4 regions of the Streptomyces sp. NPDC002076 genome follow, and region 4 is predicted to be linked to each of the others. Evidence: riboswitches for the same ligand, from Rfam matches in the RefSeq annotation. Region 4 holds a riboswitch; each other region holds the start of a gene.

Region 1 (6,979 bases), on a different contig from region 4:
CCGTTGCCCACGTAGATGCCGACGTGGCTGATCCCCGAGTAGAAGAACACCAGGTCCCCGGGCTGGAGTTCGGAGCGGGAGACGCGCCGGCCCGCGTCGATCTGGGCATAGGTGGTGCGGGGCAGAGAGATGCCGGCGGAGCGGTAGGCGGCCTGGACCAGGCCCGAGCAGTCGAAGGCGTTCGGTCCGGCCGCGCCCCACACATACGGGCTGCCGAGCTTGGCGTAGGCGTAGGCGATGGCCGCCTCGGCGCGCGCGTTCGGGGCCGCGGCCGAACCGGCCTGCTCCAGGGCGTCCCGGGCGTCCGAGGCCGAGCGGGAGGCACGTCCCAGCGCGCTGCCGTCACCGGCGACCTCGGACCGCTGCTGTGGGCTGAGCCGCGCCAGCAACCGCCGGGCCTCGTCCAGCTTGCCGGTGATGGTCCTCTTCTGCCGCTGCAGCTCGGCCCGCCGGGACCGCAGCGACTGCAGCTCGATGCGTGCCGCGCCCCGCAGTTGCTCGATCTCCCGCAGCTGTTCGCGCACCCGGGACACGTCGGCGGCCTGACGGTCGCCGGCCCGCTCCATGAACGCGGCGTCGTCCAGGTACCGGTCGGGGTCGCCGGACAGGGCCAGCTGCCAGGTCGGTGCGAAGCCGCCCTCGCGGTACTGCGCCGCCGCGAACGAACCCAGCGCGTCCCGGGCCGTGTTGAGCTTCTGCTGCTTGCGGGCGGTCTCGTCGCGCAGCGCGTTCAGCCGCCGCTGCTCCGTGTCCGCCTTCTCCTTCGCGCCGTCGTACTTCTCGGTCGCGGCCTCGGCGTCCTGGTACAGCTGGTCCACCTTGGCCTTCACCTGCGCCGGGGTCAGCTGTGGCTCGGCGTGTCCGGTCCCGTCGAACCCCGTCGCGGTGGCCGCGCCCGCCAGGGCGAGCGTGGCGGCCGTCCGGGCCGTATGACCGCCCATCGAGCGTTGCCGGGCCTTGCGGTGCGCTGCCACCTGGACCGTCACGTCCTTCCGTACGACTCGCACGACCGAGAGGTATGTGCCCGGCGGCGGCCCGCACAGGGGAAGCGGGCCACCGCCGGACCCTTCTCGGCGGTGGTGGCCGACGGCCGCCCCTGGCCCGGGCGGCGGTGGGGAGCCGGTCACCTGGGGGAGGACGCTAGGCCCGACTGTGACGAGTAGGTAACGCAGTGTACGGAACTGGCCTGGATGGACCGGGATGTGACCGCAAGTGACCATGTGACCGTTCTGGAGTCGTCGTCTTCACAGAGCGTGGTGACCGAAGTGCGGAAAGCGGGACGGACGGGAGGCGTGGGGTGCTATGGGGCGCATATATGCAAGATCGTCCGTACGATCGCCGACCGCTGTGTCCGGGGCCGGTGGCAGGAGGCCCCGGGTCCCCTGGTTAGGCTCCGGGCCCATGGACGCACTCATCCATCTCTTCGTCGGCCTGCACATCATCGGCATCGCCGCGCTGCTCGGCGGTTTCCTCACCCAGATGAAGGCGATGGGCCAGGGCACGGCCCGGTTCGTGCCCGCGATGCTGCACGGCGCGCTGACCATGCTGGTCACCGGCGTGGTCCTGGTCGGCCTCAACCAGGCCGACGACCACCACGTCAACACCATCAAGATCGGCATCAAGCTGGCGCTGCTGATCGTGATCCTCGGGCTGGTCTATGTGAAGCGCGACGAGGAGAAGATCGACAAGGGCGTGTTCGGGGTGGTCGGTCTGCTGACCATGGCGAACATCTTCATCGCCGTCCTGTGGACCTGACGGTCATCCGTCCCTGCCGCCGGCGCGGGCCGCGAGCACCGCACTGGCGGCGACCGCGAGCCACACCGCCACCGCCGCCCACAGCAGCACCCGCCCCGGCCAGGTGAGCCACGGGACGCCGAAGACGGTCGCGACGGACAGCGTCGCCACCGCCGTCATCCCCATCGGGAACACGGTCGCCCAGCGCAGTGCGTGGTAGCCGGGCCGGGGCCGGGCCGCCTCGGCGGCCAGCAGGACGACGTAGCAGACCAGATCCAGCACGAGCAGTGCGACCGTCGCGGTGCGCAGCACGCCGCGGTCGTCGGCGTTCCACAGGTACATGCCCGAGTCCCCGGCGATGAGCAGGTTTCCCCCGGCCAGCGCCGAGATCGCGAGCGCACCGCCCGCGATCCAGTGGTCGCCCGCCCCCTCCAGCACCTGCCGTGCGTCGAAGTGGGCCAGCGCCAGGCCGTAGAGCACCAGGCCGAGCCAGAACAGCACCAGGGCGGTGTGCGCGAGCCACGCCGTGCGCCCGGCCGTGGACAGCGTGGCGGCCAGTACGGCGAGCCCCTCTGTGGCCACACAACACAGGAACACCGCCCCCGGCATGCGCGGCCTCCAGCGCCGTACGACCAGGACCAGCAGGACCGGCCAGAGCACCGCCGCGAGCGCCAGCAGCGCCTCGGCCAGGGCCCGCAGGCCCAGCGCCGAGATCCGGGTGCCGAGCACCGTGGTCGCGGCGACGGAGGTGAGCGCGCCCGGACTCTCCGCCTCGGTCGCCCAGCGCTGCCGCTCGCCGACCAGCCGCAGCAGGAACTCGGCGGCCAGCGCGGCCCAGGCGACGCACGCCAGCGCCAGCACCGCCTGGGAGAGCGTCTCGTCGCCGGTCATGTGCAGCCCCACCGACAGGATGCCGGTCGCCATCACGGCGGCCCCGGCCGCGGGAGACCGCCCCGCCCACCACATGCGCAGACCTGAGATGCCGGGCATGCGCCCGATGCTAGGGAGCCGCGGGGGTCCCGCCCGGAAGGGCACGCGCGTGTGGACAGCAAAAACGCCGGTACGCGCGGCGGACCGGAAGAAGCCGGCGCCGGGTTCGTGACGCAGGAAGCCGGTGGCGCGTGGACGCAGGAAGGTCGATGGCGCGTGGACGGAGGAACAGTCGGCACGCGGCGCGCGTGGACGCAGGAAGGCCGGCACGTGGCGCGCATCGACGGAGGAACGGCCGCACGCGCGCGTGGGCGGGAAAACGCCCGTACGCGCGCATCGGCACGCGCTCGGCCGACGCACGCCCGGAGGCCTCGAGGCGAGGCCCCAAGACGTCGGCACATGCGCGCGTGGTCCGGCGATTCGACGGCACACGCGCGTGGAGCGGGGCGCGCCCGTGCCCGGGGTGGGTGGTCAGCCCGGGCGGACCACGCTGTGGATGATCGACTCGCCGCCGTAGTAGATCGACTCCTCGCGGACGTACGCGCCCGGCTTCGGGGCGTGGATCATCATGCCGTTGCCTATGTAGACGCCGACGTGGCTGATGTCGTCGTAGAAGAAGATCAGGTCGCCCGGCCGCGCGTCGGCGAGCGAGACCGTGGTGCCCGCGTTGACCTGGTCGTACGTGGTGCGCGGGAGGGTGACGCCGGCGGCCTTCCAGGCGGCCTGGGTGAGGCCCGAGCAGTCGTAGGAGTCCGGCCCGGTGGCGCCCCACACGTACGGCTTGCCGATCTGCGCGCGGGCGAAGGCGATCGCCTTCTGGGCCTTCGTGTCGTACGAGCTGGACGTGGTGGTGGACCCCGTCGAGCCGGAGCCCGTCGAACCCGATCCGGAGCCGGACCCCGTGGAGGTGGACGACGACGAGGACGAGTCGGCCTGCTGCTGAGCCGCCTGCTGCTTCGCCAGCTCGGCCGCCTTGCGCGCCGCCTCCTGCTCCTTCTGCCGCTCGATGGCGGCCAGCCGCGCCTTCTCCTGCGCCGTCAGCTGCGACAGCAGCTCGCGCGCCGAGGCCAGCTTCTTCTGCACGGTGGCCTTGGCGGTCTGCAGGTCGTGCTGCGAGTCGCTCAGCGTCTGCAGGCTCTCCGCGGCCTCCCGCCGCTTCTTCATGGTCGCGGCCTGCTCGCCGATGTAGTCGTCGACCGCGCTCTTCTCCCGCGAGGTCAGCCGGTTCATCAGCTGGGTCTGGTCGAAGTAGTCCTGCGGGTCGTTCGCCAGCAGGAAGGTGGCCGTGTCCGGAGCGGCGGCGCCGGTGCGGTACTGGGCCGCGGCGAAGGAGCCCAGCTCCTCACGGGCCTTGTTGAGGCGTGCGGTGCGCCGGGCGACGTCGTCGCGCAGGGCGTCGACGCGGCCGCGCTGTTTGCCGGTCCGCTCCTTGGCCGCGTTGTACTTCTGGGTCGCCGACTCCGCCTGGCGGTAGAGATCGTCGACCTTCTTCTCGACCTCCTCCAGGCTCGGCTTGGCGCGATCGGTACTCGGGGCGGCCTCCGCGGTCTGCGAGAGCACGGCCATGGAGGTGAGGGCGGCGGTGGCGAGGGCGGGAGCGCGAAGGCCGGTTCCGATGGTCCCGCCGGGGCGCGGCTTGCGGTGCGACGCCAAGAGAGGCGACTCCTTCCAGTGGGCCGCCTACCGGGTTAGCTGTCGGGTTCGGGCGGTGGTTCGGAAGGGTTGCCCTACGGCGGCGTCCCGGGTGGGAGCCGGCCGATTCACCCCAAAGGTCGGTGGGTCCCCGGCTCCGGGCGCCCTGCGGGGCACGCCGGACTCGGCGGGGGCCGCGCGGCCCGGCGAGGTTCGCCGGTAGGGGTCGTGCGGCCCGAACGCACGCTAGCCAACTCGTGTGACCCCTGTGAAGGTTGGTGCGTGATATGTCCGATACATTTTCGTGACCTGAGTCAGGTTTCGCTTCTGTGTCATCGGGTGGTTCCCCTGTGTGAGCAGGGCGCGGGCCCTTCGGCGGTGAAGATCAACTCCTTTCCGGACCGGTCGTGTTCCGGGGACGGCGACCGGTTGTCGGTGGGGCGCCCTAGACTCGTAGAGCGATGAGCAGCCTCTTTGACGACAGCTTCCTGGCGGACCTCCAGGCCCCTCGCGGGCGCGAGGAGGAGCCCCCGCCGCCGCCCGAGGACGATCATGCTCCGGAGCCGCTTCCGGACGATCTGTTCGGCGGGAAGTTCGACGTGCCACCGGACCGGGACGCGTACTACCGCGACGGCGCCCCGCGTCCCGCCCTCGACGCGGCGGCGCTCCTGGAGGGGCTGAACGACAACCAGCGCGCCGCGGTAGTGCACGCCGGCTCCCCGCTGCTCATCGTCGCCGGCGCCGGCTCCGGCAAGACCCGTGTGCTCACCCACCGCATCGCCCACCTGCTCGCCGAGCGGCATGTGCACCCGGGCCAGATCCTCGCGATCACCTTCACCAACAAAGCCGCGGGCGAGATGAAGGAGCGCGTCGAGCACCTCGTCGGCCCGCGCGCGAACGCGATGTGGGTGATGACCTTCCACAGCGCGTGCGTGCGCATCCTGCGCCGGGAGAGCAAGAAGCTCGGCTTCACCTCCAGCTTCTCCATCTACGACGCCGCCGACAGCAAGCGACTGATGGCCCTGGTCTGCCGCGACCTGGACCTCGACCCCAAGCGCTTCCCGCCGAAGTCGTTCAGCGCGAAGATCAGCAACCTGAAGAACGAGCTGATCGACGAGGAGGACTTCGCCGCCCAGGCCACCGACGGCTTCGAGAAGACCCTCGCCCAGGCCTATGCGCTCTACCAGTCGCGCCTGCGCGAGGCCAACGCGCTCGACTTCGACGACCTGATCATGACGACGGTCAACCTGCTGCGCGCCTTCCCGGACGTCGCCGAGCACTACCGCCGCCGCTTCCGGCATGTCCTCGTCGACGAGTACCAGGACACCAACCACGCCCAGTACGCGCTCGTGCGTGAACTCGTCGGCACCGGCGAACACGGCGAGGACACCCCGCCGAGCGAGCACGACCTCCCGCCCGCCGAACTGTGCGTCGTGGGTGACGCGGACCAGTCGATCTACGCCTTCCGGGGCGCGACGATCCGCAACATCCTCCAGTTCGAGGAGGACTACCCGAACGCGACGACGATCCTGCTGGAGCAGAACTACCGCTCCACACAGACCATCCTGTCCGCCGCCAACGCGGTCATCGAGCGCAACGAGTCCCGCCGTCCGAAGAACCTGTGGACCAACGCCGGCCAGGGCGCGCGGATCACCGGTTACGTCGCCGACACCGAGCACGACGAGGCCCAGTTCGTCGCCGACGAGATAGACCGTCTGGTCGACGCGCGCGAGGCCAGGACGGGCGATGTCGCCGTCTTCTACCGCACCAACGCCCAGTCCCGTGTCTTCGAAGAGGTCTTCATCCGTGTCGGCCTGCCCTACAAGGTCGTCGGCGGGGTCCGCTTCTACGAGCGCAAGGAGGTCCGGGACGTCCTGGCCTATCTGCGCGTGCTCGCCAACCCCGAGGACTCGGTGCCGCTGCGCCGCATCCTCAACGTGCCCAAGCGGGGCATCGGCGAGCGCGCGGAGGCGATGATCGACGCTCTCTCCCAGCGCGAGAAGATCAGTTTCCCGCAGGCGCTCAAGCGCGTGGACGAGGCGTACGGCATGGCCGCGCGCTCCACCAACGCCGTCAAGCGGTTCAACACGCTGATGGAGGACCTGCGCACCATCGTCGAGTCCGGTGCGGGCCCCGCGACCGTCCTGGAGGCGGTGCTCGAGCGCACCGGCTATCTGGCCGAGTTGCAGGCCTCCACCGACCCGCAGGACGAGACCCGCATCGAGAACCTCCAGGAACTCGCGGCGGTGGCCCTGGAGTTCGAGCAGGAGCGCGGGGAGGGCGAACAGGGCACGTTGGCCGACTTCCTGGAGCAGGTGGCGCTGGTCGCCGACTCCGACCAGATCCCCGACGAGGACGAGGAAGGCTCCGGCGTCATCACCCTGATGACCCTGCACACCGCCAAGGGCCTGGAGTTCCCGGTCGTCTTCCTGACCGGCATGGAGGACGGCGTCTTCCCGCACATGCGCGCCCTCGGCCAGACCAAGGAGCTGGAGGAGGAGCGGCGCCTGGCCTACGTCGGTATCACACGCGCGCGGGAGCGGCTCTACCTCACGCGGTCGGCGATGCGCAGCGCCTGGGGCCAGCCGTCGTACAACCCGCCCTCCCGCTTCCTGGAGGAGATCCCGGCCACCCATGTGGACTGGAAGCGGACGGGAGCGGCGGCGCAGGTGTCCTCCGGCCC
Region 2 (6,979 bases), on a different contig from region 4:
GCCGCGATGACCTCGCGCAGATTGTGCGGCGGCATGTTCGTCGCCATGCCGACCGCGATGCCCGAGGAGCCGTTGACCAGCAGGTTCGGGAAGGCGGCGGGCAGCGCCACCGGCTCCCGCTCCTGGCCGTCGTAGTTCGGCGCGAAGTCGACCGTGTCCTCGTCGATCGACTCGGTCATCAGGCTCGTCGCCTCGGCCTGCCGGCACTCCGTGTACCGCATGGCGGCCGGCGGGTCGTCGTTGCCCAGCGAGCCGAAGTTGCCGTGGCCGTCGACCAGCGGCACGCGCATGGAGAAGGGCTGGGCCATGCGCACCAGGGCGTCGTAGATCGACGCGTCGCCGTGCGGGTGCAGCTTGCCCATGACCTCGCCGACGACACGCGCGCACTTCACATAGCCGCGGTCGGGGCGCAGGCCCATCTCGTTCATCTGGTACACGATCCGGCGGTGCACCGGCTTGAGGCCGTCACGGGCGTCCGGCAGGGCGCGCGAGTAGATGACCGAGTACGCGTACTCGAGGTAGGAGCCACGCATCTCGTCCACGACGTCGATGTCGAGGATCTTCTCCTCGTACGAATCGTCGGGCGGCGGGGTCTTCGTGCTGCGGCGGGCCATCGCTGCCGGCTCCTTGCTACTGAAGCGTTTGATGGATCTGACGCGGACCATTGTGGACCGCGGCACTGACAACCGGGGCCATGGCCCGGTCTTCCACGGTCCGCCCGGCACCGCAAGGCACACCGGACCGGCACCGCACGGTGCCCGCCGGCCGTCCTGCGGGCACGCGAGTCGCAGGCTACGCGATCCGCTGTGGGCGTACGTCCCGCGGGAACTTCGCCGAGGCCCGGCACGGTTTGCATACAGTGGCAGGAACGGCAGGAAAACCGCGGTTTTCACAACCGCCTCCGCTCGCGAAGGGATGTACATGCCCATGGGTCACACGACCACAGCCGAGGCAGGCTCCGGGGGCCTGACAGCGACCGAGCACCGCCTGGCCAACGGTCTGCGCGTGGTGCTCTCCGAGGACCACCTGACCCCGGTGGCGGCGGTCTGCCTCTGGTACGACGTCGGCTCCCGCCACGAAGTCAAGGGGCGTACCGGCCTGGCTCACCTTTTCGAGCACCTGATGTTCCAGGGCTCGGCGCAGGTCAAGGGCAACGGTCACTTCGAGCTGGTGCAGGGCGCCGGCGGCTCGCTCAACGGCACCACCAGCTTCGAGCGCACCAACTACTTCGAGACCATGCCCGCCCACCAGCTGGAGCTGGCGCTCTGGCTGGAGGCCGACCGCATGGGCTCGCTGCTGGCCGCCCTGGACGACGAGTCCATGGAGAACCAGCGGGACGTCGTCAAGAACGAGCGCCGCCAGCGCTACGACAACGTGCCCTACGGCACCGCCTTCGAGAAGCTGACCGCCCTGTCGTACCCGGAGGGCCACCCCTACCACCACACGCCGATCGGCTCGATGGCGGACCTGGACGCGGCCACCCTGGAGGACGCCCGCCAGTTCTTCCGCACCTACTACGCGCCGAACAACGCGGTGCTCTCCGTGGTCGGCGACATCGACCCCAAGCAGACCCTCGCCTGGATCGAGAAGTACTTCGGTTCGATCCCGTCCCACGACGGCAAGGCCGCCCCTCGTGAGGGCTCCCTGCCGGACGTCATCGGCGAGCAGAAGCGCGAGGTCGTCGTCGAGGAGGTGCCGGCGCGCGCCCTGATGGCCGCCTACCGCCTTCCGCACGACGGCACGCGCGCGTGCGACGCCGCCGACCTCGCCCTGACCATCCTCGGCGGCGGCGAGTCCTCCCGCCTGTACAACCGGCTGGTCCGCCGCGACCGTACGGCCGTCGCGGCCGGCTTCGGCCTGCTGCGCCTCGCCGGCGCGCCCTCCATGGGCTGGCTGGACGTGAAGACCTCCGGTGACGTCGAGGTGCCGGTCATCGAGACCGCCATCGACGAGGAGCTGGCCCGGTTCGCCGAGGAGGGCCCCACGGCCGAGGAGATGGAGCGCGCCCAGGCCCAGTTGGAGCGCGAGTGGCTGGACCGGCTGGGCACGGTCGCCGGCCGCGCCGACGAACTGTGCCGGTACGCCGTCCTGTTCGGCGACCCGCAGCTCGCCCTCACCGCCGTCAAGCGCGTCCTGGAGGTGACCCCGCAGGAGGTCCAGGAGATCGCCCAGGCCCGTCTGCGCCCCGACAACCGCGCGGTCCTGGTGTACGAACCGAAGTCCCCGGAGCAGGCCCCGGACGCCGACGTCCCCGAGGACCCGGAGCAGGAAGCCACCGTAGAGGCCGGTAACGAGAACGAGGAGACGGCCAAGTGACCGAGCTCGCCACCATGGACTTCCATCCCCAGCCGCAGGCCGGCGAGGCCAAGCCCTGGGCGTTCCCGGCGCCCGAGCGCACCGCGCTCGACAACGGCCTGACCGTGCTGCGCTGCCACCGCCCCGGCCAGCAGGTCGTCGCCGTCGAGGTGCTGCTGGGCGCGCCCCTGGACGCCGAGCCGGCCGGCTTGGACGGCGTCGCCACGATCATGGCGCGGGCCTTCTCCGAGGGCACCGACAAGCACTCCGCCGAGGAGTTCGCCGCCGAGCTGGAGCGCGCGGGCGCCACGCTGGACTCGCACGCCGACCACCCCGGCGTCCGGCTCAGCCTGGAGGTCCCCGCCTCGCGCCTGGCCAAGGGCCTCGGCCTGCTCGCCGACGCGCTGCGCGCGCCCGCCTTCGCCGACAGCGAGGTGGAGCGGCTGGTCCGCAACCGCCTGGACGAGATCCCGCACGAGCTGGCCAACCCCTCCCGCCGGGCCGCCAAGGAGCTCTCCAAGGAGCTGTTCCCGGTGGCTTCGCGCATGTCGCGCCCCCGCCAGGGCACCGAGGAGACCGTCGAGAAGATCGACGCCGCCGCCGTACGCGCCTTCTACGGCCGGCACGTACGCCCCGCCACGGCCACCGCAGTGGTGGTCGGCGACCTCACCGGGGTCGACCTGGACGCGCTGCTCGGCGACACTCTGGGCGCCTGGACCGGCACGCCGGGCGAGCCGCGGCCCGTGCCGCCGGTGACCGCCGACGACACCGGGCGCGTGGTCATCGTGGACCGGCCCGGCGCCGTGCAGACGCAGCTGCTCATCGGCCGCGTCGGCCCCGACCGGCACGACCGGGTGTGGCCCGCCCAGGTGCTCGGCACCTACTGCCTCGGCGGCACCCTCACCTCCCGCCTGGACCGCGTCCTGCGGGAGGAGAAGGGCTACACCTACGGTGTGCGCGCGTTCGGCCAGGTCCTCCGGTCCGCGCCGGACGGCACGGGCGCCTCGATGCTCGCCATCAGCGGCTCCGTGGACACCCCCAACACCGGCCCGGCGCTGGAGGACCTGTGGAAGGTGCTGCGCACCCTCGCGGCGGACGGTCTGACCGACGCCGAGCGGGACGTGGCCGTGCAGAACCTCGTCGGGGTGGCGCCGCTCAAGTACGAGACCGCGGCGGCCGTCGCGAGCACGCTGGCCGACCAGGTCGAGCAGTATCTGCCCGACGACTTCCAGGCGACGCTCTATCAGCAGTTGGCCGCGACGGGCACGGTGGAGGCCACGGCGGCCGTCGTGAACGCCTTCCCGGTGGACCGTCTGGTGACCGTCCTCGTCGGTGACGCCTCCCAGATCAAGGCACCGGTGGAGGCGCTCGGCATCGGTGAAGTGACGGTCGTGGCGGCCGAGTGACCGCACGCGTGCGTGGGGCCCTGACGGTCTACGGACCGTCAGGGCCCCTGCCGTTCTCACTCCTTTTTCGGGATGCCCGATTTGAGGCGGAGGTTGCCTGTCTGCCCTGTGGGATGCGCTACAAAAGCCCGGATCCGTTTGGGGTTCGAAAGCAGGCTTACGTAGCGTCACCCGGGCTGTTCGTCGGTAGTGCGCCGCACCCGCGGCACCGGACAGCCATCGCCGAGTCCCCGTACGGCGCGAGCCAGGGGAGCCGGGGACCCACGCAGTCCCTGGGGTGAATCGGGCGCCCGCGCTTGGCGAGGGGGCCCGTAGGAGACCTTCCTGCTCCGAACCCGTCAGCTAACCCGGTAGGCGAGAAGGAAGGAAAGGACCAGCCACTCCATGGCGTTCATGTGCGCCACCGGGAAGCACCGCAAGCCCGGCCGGGTCAAGCGCACCACCGCTCAGGCGGCAGGCATCGCGGCCCTCACCACCACCGGTGTCATCGGCACCCTGGCCGCCTCCCCGGCGCTCGCCGCCGAGAACACCGTGGAGCAGACCGGCCTCACGCCGGTCCTCACCCTGAGTGACGACGTGGCCGAGCACATCGACGCGCAGGCCGCCGCGCAGCAGCGGGCCGCCGAGCAGAAGGCGGCCGAGGAGGCCGCGGCGAAGAGGGCGAAGGAGCAGCGCGAGGCCAGGGCCCGCGCCGCCCGGGAGGCCGAGCGCAAGCGCCTGATGAACGCCTTCGTCGTCCCGATCGCGAACTCCTACGTCTCCACCGGCTACAGGGCGAGCAGCTCGCTGTGGTCCTCCGGCTCGCACACCGGCATCGACTTCCACGCCGCGAGCGGCACCCCGGTGCACGCGGTCGGCTCCGGCACCGTCGTCTCCACCGGCTGGGGCGGCGCGTACGGCAACCAGATCGTGATCAAGATGGCCGACGGCATGTACACCCAGTACGGCCACCTGTCGTCGATCGGCGTCTCGGTGGGCCAGCAGGTCACCCCGGGCCAGCAGATCGGCCTGTCCGGCGCGACCGGCAACACCACGGGCCCGCACCTGCACTTCGAGGCCCGTACGACCCCCGACTACGGCTCGGACGTCGACCCCGTCGCCTACCTCCGCAAGCACGGCGTGAACGTCTGACGCCTCATCGCGCGGCATGCGAAGCCCCGGCTCACCGAGCCGGGGCTTTCGTCGTCTTTTCAGGGGCGCACCCGATCCGCTGACCAAAAAATATCCATGGATTCTGGCCCGCCGTCGGAAATTGCGGCTCATTGGAATAGAGTCACGGGACAGGCGTCCATCGTCGACGTTTCACGGGGATTAAGGCGGAGGTCGGTCATGCGTATTCCGGCGCACTCGGTGTGCACGGCCATCCGGGACGACATCGTCGCGGGTGTCTACGAGCGCGGCGGCCGGTTGACCGAGGAAGTCCTGGCCCGCCGCTACGGCGTCTCGCGCGTCCCCGTCCGCGAGGCCCTGCGCACCCTGGAGGCCGAGGGCTTCGTGGTGACCCGACGGCACGCAGGCGCGTGCGTGGCCGAGCCGACCGAGCAGGAGGCCGCCGACCTGCTGGAGATGCGCCTGCTGCTGGAGCCGCTCGGCGCCGCCAGGGCCGCCCAGCGGCGCACCGAGGCCCATCTGAAGGTGCTGCGCGGCCTGGTCAGGCTGGGCCAGGAGCGGGCCCGCAGGGGCAACAGCGACGATCTGCGCTCGCTGGGCGGCTGGTTCCACGAGACGCTCGCCCAGGCCTCGGGCAGCCCCTCGCTGACCGCGATGCTCAGCCAGCTCCGGCACAAGATCGCCTGGATGTACGCGGTGGAGGCGCCGTCCAGCCCGGTGGACTACTGGACGGAGCACGGCGCCATCGTCGACGCGGTGGCGCGCGGCGACGGGGAGCGCGCGCGGGCGCTCACGGCGCTGCACACCGAGCGCGCGACGGCCGTGCACCGGCTGCGCTTTTCCGGGGCCGGCGAGCGTGTGAGGACTTCGCAACACGCCGTAAACATGTCGGGCCTCCAGCATTAACACGGGCGCCGTATACAAAGAAGAGGTATTCGGCTGCGCAGCATTTCCCGCTGCCTCAATTCCGGTGTGTGCGCAAAGAGCCCGGAAACGCAGAGTCGCGCCGCCCGAAAAGGGCGACGCGGCTCCGGTGTGTCAGCGTGCTGCTGTTCAGACCGTCTCGGGCAGTTCCTCGAGACCCTCGGAGACCAGCTTGGCCAGACGGTCGAGGGCGACGTCCGCACCCTCGGCGTCGGAGGCCAGCACGATCTCCTCGCCGCCCTGGGCACCCAGGCCCAGGACAGCCAGCATGGAGGCCGCGTTGACGGGGTTGCCGTCAGCCTTGGCGATCGTCACCGGGACGCCTGCGGCCGTGGCGGCTCGGACGAAGATGGAGGCGGGGCGGGCGTGGAGGCCCTCGGCCCAGCCGACGTTGACGCGGCGCTCAGCCATGTGTTGCTGCCCTTCAGTCTTCAGGGTTGTCTAGACCAGTTTCCCATATCGCGAAGCATGCCCCGGAGCGGACCTTCGTCCGCCCCGGCGTGGCGTCGGAACCGCGGCCTCGGTTCCGGCTTCCGTCCTCCACAGACTGCCCTGCGCCGTTGTCGGACGCGAGCCGTACTCTGGGGCCCATGCAGACCTCGGCGGACCGGCAGGACCGGCACCAGTACCCCGCCCACTGGGAGGCGGACGTGGTGCTGCGCGACGGTGGTACCGCGCGCATCAGGCCCATCACCGTTGATGACGCCGACCGCCTGGTCAGCTTCTACGAGCAGGTCTCGGACGAGTCGAAGTACTACCGCTTCTTCGCGCCGTACCCCAGGCTCTCCGCCAAGGACGTCCACCGCTTCACGCACCACGACTTTGTGGACCGGGTGGGACTCGCGGCCACCATCGGCGGCGAGTTCATCGCCACCGTACGCTATGACCGCATCGGCGCCGACGGCATGCCCGCCTCGGCGCCCGCCGACGAGGCCGAGGTCGCCTTCCTGGTGCAGGACGCGCACCAGGGCCGCGGGGTCGCCTCCGCCCTGCTGGAACACATCGCGGCGGTCGCCCGCGAGCGCGGCATCCGCCGCTTCGCCGCCGAGGTGCTGCCCGCCAACACCAAGATGATCAAGGTGTTCACGGACGCCGGCTACACCCAGAAGCGCAGCTTCGAGGACGGCGTCGTCCGCCTGGAGTTCGACCTCGAACCCACCGACCGCTCCCTCGCCGTGCAGCGAGCGCGCGAGCAGCGCGCCGAGGCCCGCTCGGTACGGCGGCTGCTCATGCCCGGCTCGGTG
Region 3 (6,979 bases), on a different contig from region 4:
GGCGGCGACCACCAGGGCGATCAGCAGGGCCCGGCCTAGGCCCTCGGCATAACTGATCTGCGTGCCGGATATGGTCGTCAGGTCGCCCAGCGGAAAGAGCAGCGCGCCCACGATCAGCGCCGAGCCGGCGACGACCAGCGTGGCCAGCAGACAGAAGGCCATCACCGTCGTGTACTTGGTGAGCAGCAGCCGGGTGCGGCCGGCCGGGGCGACCAGCAGATAGCGCAGAGTGCCCGCCCCCGCCTCGCCGGCTATCGCGTCGCCCGCGACGACCCCGACCGCCATCGGCAGGAAGAACGGCAGGGTCGCAGCCAGTGCCGTGAACACCAGGAAGAGGCCGTTGTTGGTGATCTGCGTCATGAACGCCGGGCCCTGGCCGCTGTGGTCCACCGTCCTGCCGCCCCGCGTCTGGATCTTCACCGCGATCCCGACCAGCACCGGCACGGCGGCCAGCACCGCGAGCAGGGCGAGCGTGCGCCAGCGGCGGAGGGTCGTGACGAGTTCGCTGCGCAGCAGCCCGAACGTCCACAGCGGGCTCGGCCGACGCACCAGGGATGCGGGGGCCGTCCCGGACATCGGGCCCGTACCGTTCACGGAGGCCGTCTCAGCCCGCGACATCGAAGCCCTCCCCCGTCAATGCCACGAACGCGTCCTCCAGCGAGGCTCGTTCGACCGTGAACCCCCGGACCCGGACCCCCGCCGCGACCAGGGCCGCGTTCACCTCGGCGAGGTCCCGCGCGGGCGGCTCACCGGTGACCCGGTCGCCGTCGGCGGTGACGTCCCCGACCCCCTGCTCCTTCAGCACCCGGGCCGCCTCGGCCGGATCCGGGGTGGTCACCACCAGCCGGCCGCGCGCCCCGGCCGCCAGGTCGGCCACCGCGCCCTGGGTGATGAGCCGGCCCCGCGCCATGACCGCCGCGTGGGTGCAGACCTGCTCGATCTCGTCGAGGAGGTGGGAGGAGAGGAAGACGGTCGTGCCGTCGGCGGCCAGCTCCCGGATCAGGGCGCGGATCTCGCGCATGCCCTGCGGGTCGAGACCGTTGGTGGGCTCGTCCAGGACGAGCAGCCGGCGCGGCTGGAGCAGCGCGGCGGCCAGACCGAGGCGCTGTCTCATACCCAGCGAGTACGCCTTCGCCTTCTTGCCGGCGGCGGCCGCGAGGCCCACCCGGTCCAGGGCGGCGGCGACGCGGGCGTGCCGGGTGCGCGGGTCGGCGGTCGGGTCGGCGGCGTCGTAGCGCAGCAGGTTGTCCCGGCCGGAGAGGAAGCCGTACAGCGCGGGGCCCTCGATGAGCGCGCCGACCTGCGGAAGGACGGACCGGGCCGCCCGGGGCATCGGGCGGCCCAGCACGCGTGCCGTGCCCGCCGTGGGCTCGATCAGGCCCATCAGCATGCGGATGGTGGTGGTCTTGCCCGAGCCGTTCGGACCGAGGAAGCCGAAGACGCTGCCCGCCGGGACGGTCAGGTCGAGGCCGTCGACGGCGAGTTGTCCGCCGCGGTAGCGCTTGGTGAGGCCGTGGGTGGCGATGACGCTCGCCTCCGCCGGCCCCGGGGCAGGCGTCCCCGCGTCCTCCCCCTGCCCGGGGGCACGCTTCCGCGCCTCCCTCGCCTCCCGCTCCGTGGCGGACGATCCGTCCATCGGCTCCCTCTCGATTCGCGCCTCCCTTGAAGAGTGAACGTACGGTCACGGTCCGTAGTTCCCGGACGGGGTCACTTTCCCGCGTTCGCCGCCTTCACCAGGGCGTCCTTGGTCACCGCGCCGGCGTAGACCTTGCCGTCGTCGGTGATCAGGGCGTTGACCAGGCGGGTGGAGAAGACCGTGCCCTTGCCGAACTTGCCGGAGACCTTGTCGCCGAGCGAGCCGAGGAAGCCGCCGAGGTCACCGCCCCGGGAGCCGGTCGGCAGGCCGCCCTTGGCGCCGCTGTCGAAGGTGGCGATGGACGTCCAGCCCTTGCCGAGGACATCGGCGCCGTTCATACCCTTGGCAAAGTCCTCGCCGGGCTGGGGCGCGTGCTTGCGAGCCGCGGAGTCCTGCTTCTCCTCCGTCACCTTGGCGCCCTTGGGCGGGGTGAAGGCGAAGGTGGAGCCGGCCGGCCGGCCGAAGGTGACCTGGGTGAAGCCCACGTCGAGGACGGCGGCGCCGCCGCTCTTCGGCGTCAGCGTGAACTTCAGCGGCATGCCCGTCTTCGCGTCGACGGCGATGCTGATGGCGCCCACCGTGGTGCCGGACTGCCTGGGCTTGATCAGCAGCTTGTAGGCGTCGCGGCCGGCGACCCGCTCGGTGCCGTCGACCGTGACGGACGTGGTGCCGTCCACCGACTTCAGCGCCTGGTCGGCGAAGTCCTTCGGCGTGGCCGGGGGCTCGGCCTTGCGGTCCTTGCCGGAGTCGGCCGAGGTGCCGTGGTAGACCTCGTTGGTCTTGCTGTTGTAGCCCCATACGTTCTTGCCGTTGTGGATGAGGCTGTACTCGGAGCCGCTCTCCAGCAGCGACAGCTTCTGCTTCTCGGGTCCGTCGGCGGCGACGCGCAACGTGTGCGTGCCGGAGACCAGCGAGGTGAGCTGGGACTGCGGGTCGGCGGAGGAGCCGTCGCCGGAGCCCTTGCCGGCGCCGGAGGCCAGATTGTTCGCCAGGCCGCCGAGGTCGGGCAGGCCGAGGTCGGTGTCGATGCGCACGGTGCCGGACAGTTGCTGCACGTCCGACTTGGCGATCTTCTCGATGAGCTGCTGTGCGGTGATCCTGGGTAGGTCGGGGTCACCGGAAGCGGCGAGCGCCGGGACCAGACCGATCGTGGCCGCCGCGACCCCCACCACGGCGACCGGGACCGCGTAACGGGCCGTCCTGCGGCGTCGGGCGTGCCGCTCCTCGTCCCGAGCGGCGTCCACTGCGTCGTCGGATTCGTACGGTGCCATGTGTGCCTTACCTCCGTCGTCGGCGGCGGCTGTTCTCACGCTGGTCCATCAGAGCCGCCATTCTCACCCGAATCGGTGAGGAGTGGTGATTTCCGTGGTTTCCATCTCACCAAATCGGCCATGAAGAAGCGTCAGACCTCGGGGCCAACTCCGCATACGACTGGGGTATGACACACGGGGGCAGGAACTCCCCCGACCCGTAGGGGTCTCACCGGAACGGAGGGGGCCGTACGGGGGCACGGAGGGGCGTACGGACTCATGGGGCGTACGGATCGCACGGCTGGAGGAGTTGCGCGACGGGCGGCCGGAGGCATGCCCGGGCGCCGACCCAGCGGCCCCTCGAACGGCCTGAGCGCGGCGAGAGGCACGGATGGAGACATCCCGGGGGCTGGCGGCCTGAACACGGCAAGGCGCACGGCCGGAAACGCTGCACGACGGACAGCCGGAAGCGTGCCTCGGGCGCACGGCCTGAACGGCGGCGAGGCGCACGGCCGGAAACCCGGCGCGACGGAGACCCGCAATCGCGTCCGGGTCGCGGCCGGAGCTGTGGTGTGGTGTGCGGCAGGCGGCCTGGTCAGCCGGCGCGGTGGACCACCGCGTCGCACAGCTCCATCAGCGCGGCCTTGGCGTCGCACTCGCGCAGCGGCGCCAGCGCGGCCCGCGCCTCCTCCGCGTACCGCACGGTGTCCCGGCGGGCCTGCTCCAGCGCGGGGTGGGCGCGCAGCGCGACCAGCGCCTCGGCGTGTCGGGCGTCGTCACTGAGATCGGAGTCCAGCAGCTCGCACAGGGCGATGTCCTCGGCCAGGCCGAGCCGGGCCGCCCGCTCGCGCAGCCGGAGCACGGGCAGGGTCGCGATGCCCTCGCGCAGGTCGGTGCCCGGGGTCTTGCCGGACTCGTGCGAGTCGGAGGCGATGTCCAGGACGTCGTCGGCGAGCTGGAAGGCGACCCCGAGCCGCTCGCCGTACTGGGTGAGCACGTCCACGACCGTCTCGTCGGCACCGGACATCATCGCGCCGAACCGGCACGAGACCGCCACCAGCGAGCCAGTCTTTCCGCCGAGCACGTCCAGGTAGTGCTCGACCGGGTCACGGCCGTCGGAGGGACCGGCGGTCTCCAGGATCTGGCCCGTGACCAGCCGCTCGAAGGCGAGCGCCTGCACCCGGACCGCCTCGGGGCCGAGGTCGGCGAGGATCTGGGAGGCGCGGGCGAAGAGGAAGTCGCCGGTGAGGACCGCGACGGAGTTGCCCCAGCGGGTGTTGGCGCTGTCCACGCCGCGCCGCACGGCCGCCTCGTCCATGACGTCGTCGTGGTACAGCGTGGCCAGGTGGGTCAGCTCCACGACCACGGCCGAGGGCACGATGCCCGGCGCGTAGGGATCGCCGAACTGGGCCGCGAGCATCACGAGCAGCGGCCGGAACCGCTTCCCGCCGGCTCGTACGAGGTGCTGCGCGGCCTCCGTGATGAACGGGACCTCGCTCTTGGTGGCCTCGAGCAAGCCTTCCTCGACAGCCGCCAATCCGGCCTGGACATCGGCTTCCAGAGCCTGGTCCCGCACGCTCAGCCCGAACGGCCCGACGACGGTCACGAGGGGTCTCCTGTCTGCTGGTGTCTGCTGGCGATTACACGGTTTGTCGATAGGTCGCTGCCATCACTCAAGTCAGCGTATCCGGTCCCTGTTCGATCACCGATAGCGCCCACCGGTCCAGCCTGGGCGGTATCGGATCACGACCGGTATGTTTTTGATCAAGTAATAAGAGCGGACATTTATCGACTTAACAGGAACCCACACGCTTTGTCGCGAGCCGAGGGGCGAGCGGAGTAATGCCTACACCCCAGACAACGACGGGCGCCACACCAGGGGTTCCGCCAGGGGCTCCGTCACGGCTTCCGCCACAGACCTCCATCGATCCACCCGAATCCATCTTGTCCGATTTGAAATACTTTGTTATTTCGTGAATTGGGTCACGTCGGTCTCCGGCGCCGAACACCCGTCAAACCCCCTTCCCCCCTTGCACCGTCCGCGAGTTGATGGTTGGCAGCCGCAAAGGATCAAGTACCCCATACGACACAGACCAAGGTCAAATGGCGCTTTGTACGCATCAGGTACTTGTTTCGGACATGTGCTCTCGCATACGTTCCGGACCGTCGGGCGGACGCCGAATCCTGCCGCCGCCCGTGTGACCCATCGACGAACTCATTCGTATGGCAGGAGCGGGGGACCCAGGTAAGTCGCCTGACCGGTCGGCACACGCCGCACCGGGACGGCTAGGGGTGAAGCCGTGCCTTCTCACGAAGGCGCGGCCGGGCACCTCACCGCCCAAACCCGACAGCTCACCTCGCAGGCGACGGAGAGGACTTCCCATGCCTTCTGCCGCTCGGCACCGCCGCCCCCGCACCAACCGCCTCGCCCGCACCCTCGCCGTCGTCGGCACCGGAGCCGCCGTCCTCGCCCTGCCGCTCATCGGCGCCGCCGGCGCATCCGCGGCCACCGGCACGACGACCACCAAGTCGGCCTCCACCACCCTCGCCGGGTACCCGAACAACCTCGACGGCTGGATCCGCCAGTCCCTCGCGATCATGGCCCAGAAGGGCATCCCGGGCACCTACAACGGCATCTACCGCAACATCATGCGGGAGTCCTCGGGTAACCCGTACGCCATCAACCTCTGGGACTCCAACGCCGCCAAGGGCATCCCCTCCAAGGGCCTGCTCCAGGTGATCGACCCGACCTTCAACGCGTACCACGTGGCCGGCACCGCCCTCAATCCGTACGACCCGGTCGCCAACATCACCGCGGCCTGCAACTACGCCGCCGCCCGGTACGGGTCCATCGACAACGTGTCCAGCGCGTACTGACCGGTCCCGCAGGCCGGCACGGCATCGGCCGCCCGGTGTGCCCACACCTGACGGAGGGGCGCACCGGGCGGCCGTCGCTTCCTCCCGAGACGGTCGTGCACCGGGACGCCGAGTACGGGCCGGGCACGGCCGCGTACTGATGTGCCGGTCAGTCGGTCGGGAACAGTCTTTCGAGGACGACGGCGATGCCGTCGTCCTCGTTCGACAGAGTGATCTCATCGGCCACCGCCTTCAGTTCGCCATGCGCGTTGGCCATGGCGACCCCGCGTCCCGCCCAGTCGAACATCGGGATGTCGTTGGGCATGTCGCCGAACGCCAGCGCCTCCTCCGCCGCCACCCCTAGCCGCTCGGCAGCCAGCGCGAGACCGGTCGCCTTGGTCACCCCGGACGGCTGGAGCTCCACGGTCCCCGGCCCCGACATGGTGACCGTGGCCAGCGAGCCCACCACCGCACGCGCCGCTTCCGCCAACTCGTCGTCGGACAGGGTGGGGTGGCGCAGCAGCACCTTGCTGATCGGCGCACACCACAGGTCGTCGCGCCGGCCGACCCGCACCGCGGGCAGGGTCGGGTGCGGCATCCGGTATCCGGGCTCGATGAGCGTGAGCCCGTCGACCCCGTCCTGGTCGACGGCCGCGTACACCTGCCCCACCTCGGCCTCGATCTTGCCGAGCGCCGTCTCGGCCAGCTCCCGGTCCAGCCGGACCGACCACAGCAGGCGGCCGGTCCCGGCGTCGTACACCTGTGCGCCCTGTCCGCACACCGCGAGCCCCGTGCAGCCGAGGTGCGCCAGCAGCGGCCGCACCCGCGGGGCCGGGCGGCCCGTCACCACCAGGTGCCGGGCACCGGCCCGCGCCCCCCGCGCGAGCCCGGCGAGCGACCGGTCGGAGACGGTGTCGTCGCCGCGCAGCAGCGTTCCGTCCAAGTCGGTGGCGATCAGTGAATATGTGGGGGAGGCTGCCATGATCAGAGAATACGGATACCGAGCCCCACCGACTCACCTTGTCGCCCTGCGCACTTACGTACTGGTCGACCCCAAGTAGTGCCCCGCGGTTCCTTGTTGATAAGAGGCAGCAGGTGCTGCAGGAGGTCTCAGCCGTGGGCCGCCGCCAGGTGTTTCGTCAGGCGCGGTGAGGCGAACTCCGTGCCGCAGACGAAGCGCATCACCGGTCCGTACGACGACGCCGCCGGCAGACCGGTGAAGTACAGGCCCGGAACG
Region 4 (6,979 bases):
AGGTTCCGCACCCGCCGACGCGGTCAATCCGGCGGTGGTGGAGGCCATGAGAGAGGCCGGCATCGACATCTCCGCCGAGACGCCGAAGATCCTCACCGTCGAGGCGGTACGGTCCTCCGACGTGGTGATCACGATGGGCTGCGGGGACGCCTGCCCCGTCTTCCCGGGCAAGCGGTACCTGGACTGGCGGCTCGAAGATCCGGCGGGCCAGGGTGTGGACGGCGTGCGGCCGATCCGGGACGAGATCGAGCAGCGGGTGCGCGGTCTGCTGGCCGAGCTGGGTGTTCCGGCGGCATGAGCCGGCCGTCCACCACGAGGTCCTTCGCGGGCACCTGCCTGCTTCGTGGTGGCACGATGACGGTGATGGAAAGCGAACGGCAGGGTGCGGAGCGCGGCATGGGCCGGGAAGTCCTGGGCGCGGAGGGGCCGGAGGTGACCGATCTGCGGCTGCTGCGCGGTGCGCGTGCCCGGCAGCGGGTCGCCCGGCACGCCGTCGACATCGCCTCGCTGGAAGGGCTCGACGGGCTCAGCATCGGCCGCCTCGCCACTGATCTGGGGCTGAGCAAGAGCGGTGTCCAGACGCTGTTCCGGACCAAGGAGAACCTGCAGCTGGCCGCCGCCGAGTGCGCGCGCCGGGAGTTCGAGCGGACGGTCGTGCGGCCCGCGCGGTCCGTCCCGGCGGGCTCCGCCCGGCTGCGGGAGCTGACCGAACACTGGATCGCCTACGCGCAGACGCCCCTGTTCGCCGGCGGCTGCTTCTGGTCCGCCAACCTTCCCGCCTACGACAGCCGCCCCGGCGTGGTGCGCGACACCCTGCTCGCCCATCACGAGGCATGGCTGAAACTGCTCGCCGACCAGCTCCGGCGGGCCGGCGGCGCCGGTGACGTCCCCTCGCCGGACGCGGAACTGGCCGCGTTCCAGATCGACGCCGTGTGCAACGCGGCCAACATCGCCATGCGCCTCGGCGACGACAGCGCCGCCGGCAAGGTACGCCGGGTGGTGGAGGGCCTCCTCCGCGGAGCCCGATGACCCACGCCGAACGCGGAGCCACCGGCTTCCACCGAGCCGGCGAGGTCCCGCTGCTTGAAACCGACCTCAAGTCCTTCCGCCGTGCCTGTCACGCGGCGGCGCGGACGGCCGGGGCCGCGGTGCGGGGACTGGACGTCGGCCTCTGCGCCTCCTTCGATGCGGCGGACATCGCGGGCACGGTCGTACTGGTCCACCGTCATCTGCCCGTCGCCGCCTTCAGCGGCGCCGCACTCGAACCCGGCTCTCCGGTACGGGAGTTCGTCCCTCCCCCGCCCTGGGCTGGCCCGCTGGCCGACGCCGGGTTCCGACTGCTGGAGCCCGCGGAGCCGGATGCGCCCATCGAGCGGGTCGATCTGAGCGCGCTGCCGGAGGCGGAGTTGAAAGCGGTCCGCCACTGGCGCCCGCAGACACTGGGCGAGCTGATGTTCAACTGGTGGGACTGACGCCTACGACGCCTCGGCTCACCGACCGGCCCTCACCGCCTCACGCCACCACCAGCCCTGTGCCTCCCGCCCCATAGGCCCGCAGGAACGCCGCCACTCCGGCATGCAGCCGGCCGGCTTCCGCACCGCGTGCCTCATGCGAGGGAGGACAGCCCAGCGGGTGGAACAGATCTGCCAACCTCCTACTACCCGCCGAGGTCAGCCCGCGTTCAGGTCCGCCAGGGGCAGGGTGTGGCGGGTGTGGACGACCTTCGCGCGCAGGTAGCGGACGTTGTGGGCCGTGGTGAAGACGCCGGTCGGCACCCGGTCCCGGACCACGACGCCCAGCGTGCGCAACTGCTCGGCCTTGTCGGGGTTGTTGGACAGCAGGTCCAGCTCCCCGATGCCGAGGGCGGCGAGCATCTGCGCGGCGGCCGTGTAGTCGCGGGCGTCCTCCGGCAGGCCGAGCGCGGCGTTCGCCTCGTAGGTGTCGAGGCCCTGGTCCTGGAGGGCGTACGCGTCGAGCTTGTTGTAGAGACCGATGCCTCGGCCCTCCTGGCGGAGGTAGAGCAGGACGCCGCCGCGGTCGGCGATGCGCTCGACCGCCTCGCGCAGCTGGGGTCCGCAGTCGCAGCGGGCGGAGCCGAAGACGTCGCCGGTCAGGCACTCGGAGTGCAGCCGCACCAGCGGGACGGCGCCGGGGGCGGGGTCGCCGAGGACGGCGGCGACGTGCTCCTGGCCGTCGGCCAGGCCGTGGAAGGTGACGAGTTCGGCGTCGACGCTGTAGCCGTCGTGGAAGCGCAGCGGAACCCGGACGCGGGCACGCGGCGTGGCGGCGGGGGTGTCGGGCATGCGGGTCCCTCCGGAGGCTGCTGCTTCAGATTTGAAGCAGCGTACCCGGGAGACCCTACCTCATGCTTCAAACTTAAAGCAATCAATTGTCGGAGGAGGAACACGAGGAGCGCCGCCGCCAGGGCACGTCCTCCGCCGCGGACTCGGCGCCGTCGCCCTGCAGTCCGCGTGCGATCCCGGTGCAGATCTCCTCCAGCTGCCCCACCTGTTCCGGCGTGAGCCGGTCGAACAGGGCGGCGCGCACGGTCTCGACGTGGCCCGGTGCCGTACGCTCCAGGGCGGCCATCCCCTCGTCCGTCAGCACGGCGATGCTGCTGCGTTTGTCCCAGCGGCAGTCCTCCCGGCGCACCAGCCCGTCCCGCTCGAGGCGGGTCACCGCGTAGGTCAGCCGACTGCGCGTGATCTTCAGTGTCTCGGCGAGGTCGGTCATCCGCAGCCGCCGGTCGGGCGCGTCGGACAGGTTGGCCAGCACGGAGTAGAACAGGTGCGGCATGCCGGCGTCCTGCTGGAGCTGTCGGTCGATCGCGTCCTCCAGGAGGTGCGTCGCGGCGAGATAGGCGCGCCAGGCGCGCTGCTCCTCGGGGGTGAGCCAGCGGGTCGTCATGCCGCCAGTGTAAGTTTGTTTCAAACTTGAACCAAGATCGAGCTTGAACCGAGCCTCGCCTCGCAGGAGACCGCGCCGATGTCGTACCCGTACGTGCTGCTGTCCGCCGCCGTCTCCCTCGACGGCTACCTCGACGACACCGGCCCCGACCGGCTCCTGCTGTCCAGCCCGGCCGACTTCGACCGGGTGGACGCGGTACGGGCCTCCGTCGACGCCATCCTGATCGGCGCCGGCACCATCCGTGCCGACAACCCGCGGCTGCTGGTCAACTCCGCCGAGCGCCGCGCCGCCCGCGTCCGGGCGGGCAAGCCGGAGTACCCGCTCAAGGTGACCGTCACCGCCACCGGCGACCTCGACCCCGACGCCAACTTCTGGCACACCGGCGGCGACAAGCTCGTCTACACGACCGACGAGGGCGCCGAGCGGGCGGTCCGCCGCGTCGGCGACACCGCCGACGTCGTCGCGCTCGGTCCGGGCCTCGACTGGGAGGCCCTGCTGTCCCACCTGCACGACGTGCGCGGAGTCGGACGGCTCATGGTCGAGGGCGGCGGCACGGTGCACACCCAGCTGCTGCAGCTGGGCCTCGCCGACGAGCTCCAGCTCGTCCTCGCGCCGCTGTTCGTCGGCGACCCGGCCGCGCCCCGCCTGTTCGGCCCCGGCGGCTACCAGGCCGGCCGGCTGCGCCTGACCGAGACCCGCCGGATCGAGGACGTGGTCCTCATGCGCTACGAGCCCACCGCCCCCGGCACCGGCCCGGCCGCCACCGCCGCCGACCGTCACTGGCTGCGCACCGCTTGTGAACTCGCCGCGCTGTGCCCGCCCTCGGAGACGGCGTTCAGCGTCGGCGCGGTGGTGGTCTCAGCCGACGGTACGGAGCTGGCTCGCGGCCACTCCCGGGAGGGCGAGGATCCCGTGGTCCATGCGGAGGAGGCCGCCCTGGCGAAGGTCGACCCGGCGGATCCCCGGCTGGCCGGTGCCACGGTGTACAGCAGCCTGGAGCCGTGTGCCCGGCGTGCCTCGCGGCCCGCGCCCTGTGCCGAGCTGATCCTTCGGGCGGGGGTGCGGCGGGTGGTCACGGCGTGGCAGGAGCCGGACACGTTCGTCGCGGCAGCCGACGGTACGGGGGTGCTGGTCAAGGGGGGTGTGGAGGTCGTCGCACTGCCCGAGCTGGAGGAACTCGCCAAGGCGCCGAACCGGCATCTGCTGGGCTGAGCCCGCAAACACTCAGGGCCCGGAATCCTTGGGATTCCGGGCCCTGAGCCTTCAGTAGCGGGGACAGGATTTGAACCTGCGACCTCTGGGTTATGAGCCCAGCGAGCTACCGAGCTGCTCCACCCCGCGTCGTTGTGTCTCTACTGTACACCACACGCTCATCCCCTCGGCGCCACACCGCCCACGGCCCCCTCGCCGGCCCGTGGTCACCGGCGATCACCTTCACCGACGGTGACCGGACGACCGCCCTCCGCGTAACATCTGAGACACCATCAAAAACGCCGACACTCATGTACGGCGGTCAACTCGCCCGATTTGCAGCGCTCCTGACCGGTAAGTCCGCGGCCGAAAACGTTAATGATCAAGCCGAACGGCTTGGAAAGTGGCTGTCAGGTCTATTAACGTTCGATAACGCAGCGCGGTCGTCCCAGCCGTCACAAGAGGCGGCTCCGTGCGCACGAGCCGAATCCCGCAAGGGAGCCGGGGAACCACCACCTTGGGGTGAATCGCGCGAATGCCGCACTTGGTATACGCGCGTAGGAGACCTTCCTGCTCCGAACCCGTCAGCTAACCCGGTAGGCGGAGGAAGGAAAGGAGCACGCCCGCGTGGCGTCCAACCGGCCCGTCCCAGAAGCCCCGTTCATGCCCCCGCAAGCCCAGCCGGAGACCTTCGGCTACGGCGCCTACCGCGCCGAGGAGGGGCCCTGGGAGGAGTGGAACCCCACCGAGGACTCCGTCGCCCCGCTCCGCGGCCGGCACCGCGTCGCCAAACAGCGCGGCGGTTTCGCGCGCAGCTCCACCGTCCTCGGCGTCGGCGTGATGGCCGCGGTCGGCGCGGGCGGCATGGCCAGCGCGAACACCGGCAAGCCGCCGGTCTCCATCTCCCTGCCGGACCTGGACTCCGTCGAGCACGTCTTCGGCGCCGGCTCCTCCGACGCGCACCAGGCCACCACCGGCCTCAGCAAGGTGGGCGTGAGCACCGACAGCGCCGACACCGGCAACGCCGGCGAGGCCCTGCGCAACCGGATCATGGCCCAGGCCGAGCAGCAGAAGGGCCAGGCCGACAGCAAGGCCACCGCCGCAGCGATCGCAGCCGCCGACCAGCAGACCGCCGACGCGGCCGCCAAGGCGGAGAAGGCGGCCGCCGCCAAGGCCGCCGCCGCCAAGCAGCAGGCGGAGGCCGACGCCGAGAAGGCCGCCGAGGCCAAGCGGCTCGCCGAGCTGGCCAAGCAGTACACGCTGCCGGTCGTCTCGTACACGATCACCGGCACCTTCGGGCAGCCCGGCGCGATGTGGTCCTCCGGCTACCACACCGGCCTCGACTTCGCCGCCCCCACCGGCACCCTCATCAAGGCCGTCCACAGCGGCACGGTCACCGAGGCGGGCTGGGCCGGCGCCTACGGCTACCGCACCGTCATCACCCTGGACGACGGCACCGAGCTGTGGTTCTGCCACCAGTCCTCGATCAACGTCTCCGTCGGCCAGAAGGTCTCCACCGGCCAGGTCATCGGCCGGGTCGGCGCCACCGGCAACGTCACCGGCCCGCACCTGCACCTGGAGGTCCACCCCAACGGCCAGGCCACCGCCATCGACCCGGCGCCCTGGCTGCGCGAGAAGGGCCTCACCCCCTGACAGCCGTCTGTCCGAGGGACTTTTGCACCGGCGGCGGAATGCGATCATCCGTCGCCGGTGTTGATGTGGAGCATGACTTCTCTGCGCACACTCGGCTCCTCCGACCTCGAGGTCTTCCCGCTCTGCCTCGGCGGCAACGTCTTCGGCTGGACCGCCGACGAGGAGACCTCCTTCGCCGTCCTCGACGCCTACACGGCGGCCGGGGGCAACTTCATCGACACCGCCGACTCCTACTCGGCCTGGATCGAGGGCCACAAGGGCGGCGAGTCCGAGACGGTCATCGGCAAGTGGGTCAAGTCCCGCGGCAACCGTGACCGCGTCGTCATCGCGACCAAGGTCAGCCAGCACCCCGAGTTCCAGGGGCTGTCCGCCGCCAACATCAAGGCCGCCGCCGACGCCTCCCTGCGCCGCCTGGACACCGACTACATCGACCTCTACTACACCCACTTCGACAAGCCCGAGATCCCGGTCGAGGAGATCATCGGCGCGCTGGACGAACTGGTGAAGGCGGGCAAGGTCCGCCACATCGCCGCCTCCAACATCAGCCCCGAGCGCCTGAAGGCCTCGCTCGACTTCTCCGACCGCGAGGGCCTGGCCCGCTATGTCGCCCTCCAGCCGCACTACAACCTCGTCTCCCGCGACACCTACGAGGGCCCGCTGCAGGACCTGGTCGCCGAGGAGGGCCTGTCCTCCGTGCCGTACTTCTCCCTTGCCGCGGGCTTCCTGACCGGCAAGTACCGCCCCGGCACCAAGGTCGACAGCGCCCGCGCGGGCCGCGCCCAGGAGTACGCCGAGTCCGAGCGCGGCCAGAAGGTCCTCGCGGCGCTCGACGAGATCGCCGCCGCCCACGACGCCCCCGTCGCCACGGTCGCCCTCGCCTGGCTCGCGGCCCGGCCGACGATCACTGCCCCCATCGCCTCGGCCCGCACACTCGACCAGCTCCCGGCCCTGCTGGGCGTGGTGGACCTGAAGCTGACGGACGAGGAAGTGGCGAGCCTGACGGAGGCGTCGGCCTGACCTTTCCGGTGGCTTCTCCGGCCGACAGCTGACCTCTTTCCGCCGCGACGGCGCTCAGCCACGACGGCGGATTCCGGCGGTGCCGAACCCTCCGCCACCCGACCGGCTAGTACTGGTACGGGTTGTAAGCGGAGTAGGGCACCGCCGGATAGCCGTAACCCGGCCAATACGCCGTAGGCGCCGGCACGGGCGCCGCGTACATCGGCCGAAC

The links. A riboswitch is a leader RNA that binds a small molecule or an ion and turns the genes downstream of it on or off. The one in region 4 is predicted to bind cyclic di-AMP.
Region 1: linked by a shared signal. The riboswitch ahead of ACWCQS_RS02420 (NlpC/P60 family protein) and the one ahead of ACWCQS_RS14465 (M23 family metallopeptidase) in region 4 are both predicted to bind cyclic di-AMP.
Region 2: linked by a shared signal. The riboswitch ahead of ACWCQS_RS33025 (M23 family metallopeptidase) and the one ahead of ACWCQS_RS14465 (M23 family metallopeptidase) in region 4 are both predicted to bind cyclic di-AMP.
Region 3: linked by a shared signal. The riboswitch ahead of ACWCQS_RS03380 (transglycosylase SLT domain-containing protein) and the one ahead of ACWCQS_RS14465 (M23 family metallopeptidase) in region 4 are both predicted to bind cyclic di-AMP.

What each region holds. Positions count from the first base shown of each region.
Region 1 covers NZ_JBSFDI010000001.1:517,477-524,455, reverse strand. Annotated here, with positions in the region: gene ACWCQS_RS02435 (NlpC/P60 family protein) at 1-974, opposite strand, end outside; gene ACWCQS_RS02430 (hypothetical protein) at 1,402-1,755, shown strand; gene ACWCQS_RS02425 (tellurite resistance/C4-dicarboxylate transporter family protein) at 1,759-2,724, opposite strand; gene ACWCQS_RS02420 (NlpC/P60 family protein) at 3,136-4,317, opposite strand; cyclic di-AMP (ydaO/yuaA leader) riboswitch at 4,347-4,452, opposite strand; gene pcrA (DNA helicase PcrA) at 4,758-6,979, shown strand, end outside.
Region 2 covers NZ_JBSFDI010000019.1:73,431-80,409, reverse strand. Annotated here, with positions in the region: gene ACWCQS_RS33040 (DNA gyrase/topoisomerase IV subunit A) at 1-614, opposite strand, end outside; gene ACWCQS_RS33035 (M16 family metallopeptidase) at 922-2,316, shown strand; gene ACWCQS_RS33030 (M16 family metallopeptidase) at 2,313-3,701, shown strand; cyclic di-AMP (ydaO/yuaA leader) riboswitch at 3,912-4,072, shown strand; gene ACWCQS_RS33025 (M23 family metallopeptidase) at 4,086-4,832, shown strand; gene ACWCQS_RS33020 (GntR family transcriptional regulator) at 5,031-5,717, shown strand; gene ACWCQS_RS33015 (HPr family phosphocarrier protein) at 5,865-6,146, opposite strand; gene ACWCQS_RS33010 (bifunctional acetate--CoA ligase family protein/GNAT family N-acetyltransferase) at 6,326-6,979, shown strand, end outside.
Region 3 covers NZ_JBSFDI010000001.1:704,730-711,708, forward strand. Annotated here, with positions in the region: gene ACWCQS_RS03360 (ABC transporter permease) at 1-618, opposite strand, end outside; gene ACWCQS_RS03365 (ATP-binding cassette domain-containing protein) at 605-1,636, opposite strand; gene ACWCQS_RS03370 (LolA family protein) at 1,708-2,907, opposite strand; gene ACWCQS_RS03375 (polyprenyl synthetase family protein) at 3,482-4,492, opposite strand; cyclic di-AMP (ydaO/yuaA leader) riboswitch at 5,084-5,265, shown strand; gene ACWCQS_RS03380 (transglycosylase SLT domain-containing protein) at 5,269-5,763, shown strand; gene ACWCQS_RS03385 (HAD family hydrolase) at 5,912-6,724, opposite strand; gene ACWCQS_RS03390 (FAD-dependent oxidoreductase) at 6,853-6,979, opposite strand, start outside.
Region 4 covers NZ_JBSFDI010000006.1:20,308-27,286, reverse strand. Annotated here, with positions in the region: gene ACWCQS_RS14500 (arsenate reductase ArsC) at 1-298, shown strand, start outside; gene ACWCQS_RS14495 (TetR/AcrR family transcriptional regulator) at 364-1,029, shown strand; gene ACWCQS_RS14490 (hypothetical protein) at 1,026-1,472, shown strand; gene ACWCQS_RS14485 (GTP cyclohydrolase II) at 1,671-2,303, opposite strand; gene ACWCQS_RS14480 (MarR family winged helix-turn-helix transcriptional regulator) at 2,386-2,907, opposite strand; gene ACWCQS_RS14475 (dihydrofolate reductase family protein) at 2,986-4,119, shown strand; tRNA gene ACWCQS_RS14470 (tRNA-Met) at 4,175-4,248, opposite strand; cyclic di-AMP (ydaO/yuaA leader) riboswitch at 4,570-4,716, shown strand; gene ACWCQS_RS14465 (M23 family metallopeptidase) at 4,726-5,751, shown strand; gene ACWCQS_RS14460 (aldo/keto reductase) at 5,824-6,768, shown strand; gene ACWCQS_RS14455 (PrsW family intramembrane metalloprotease) at 6,875-6,979, opposite strand, start outside.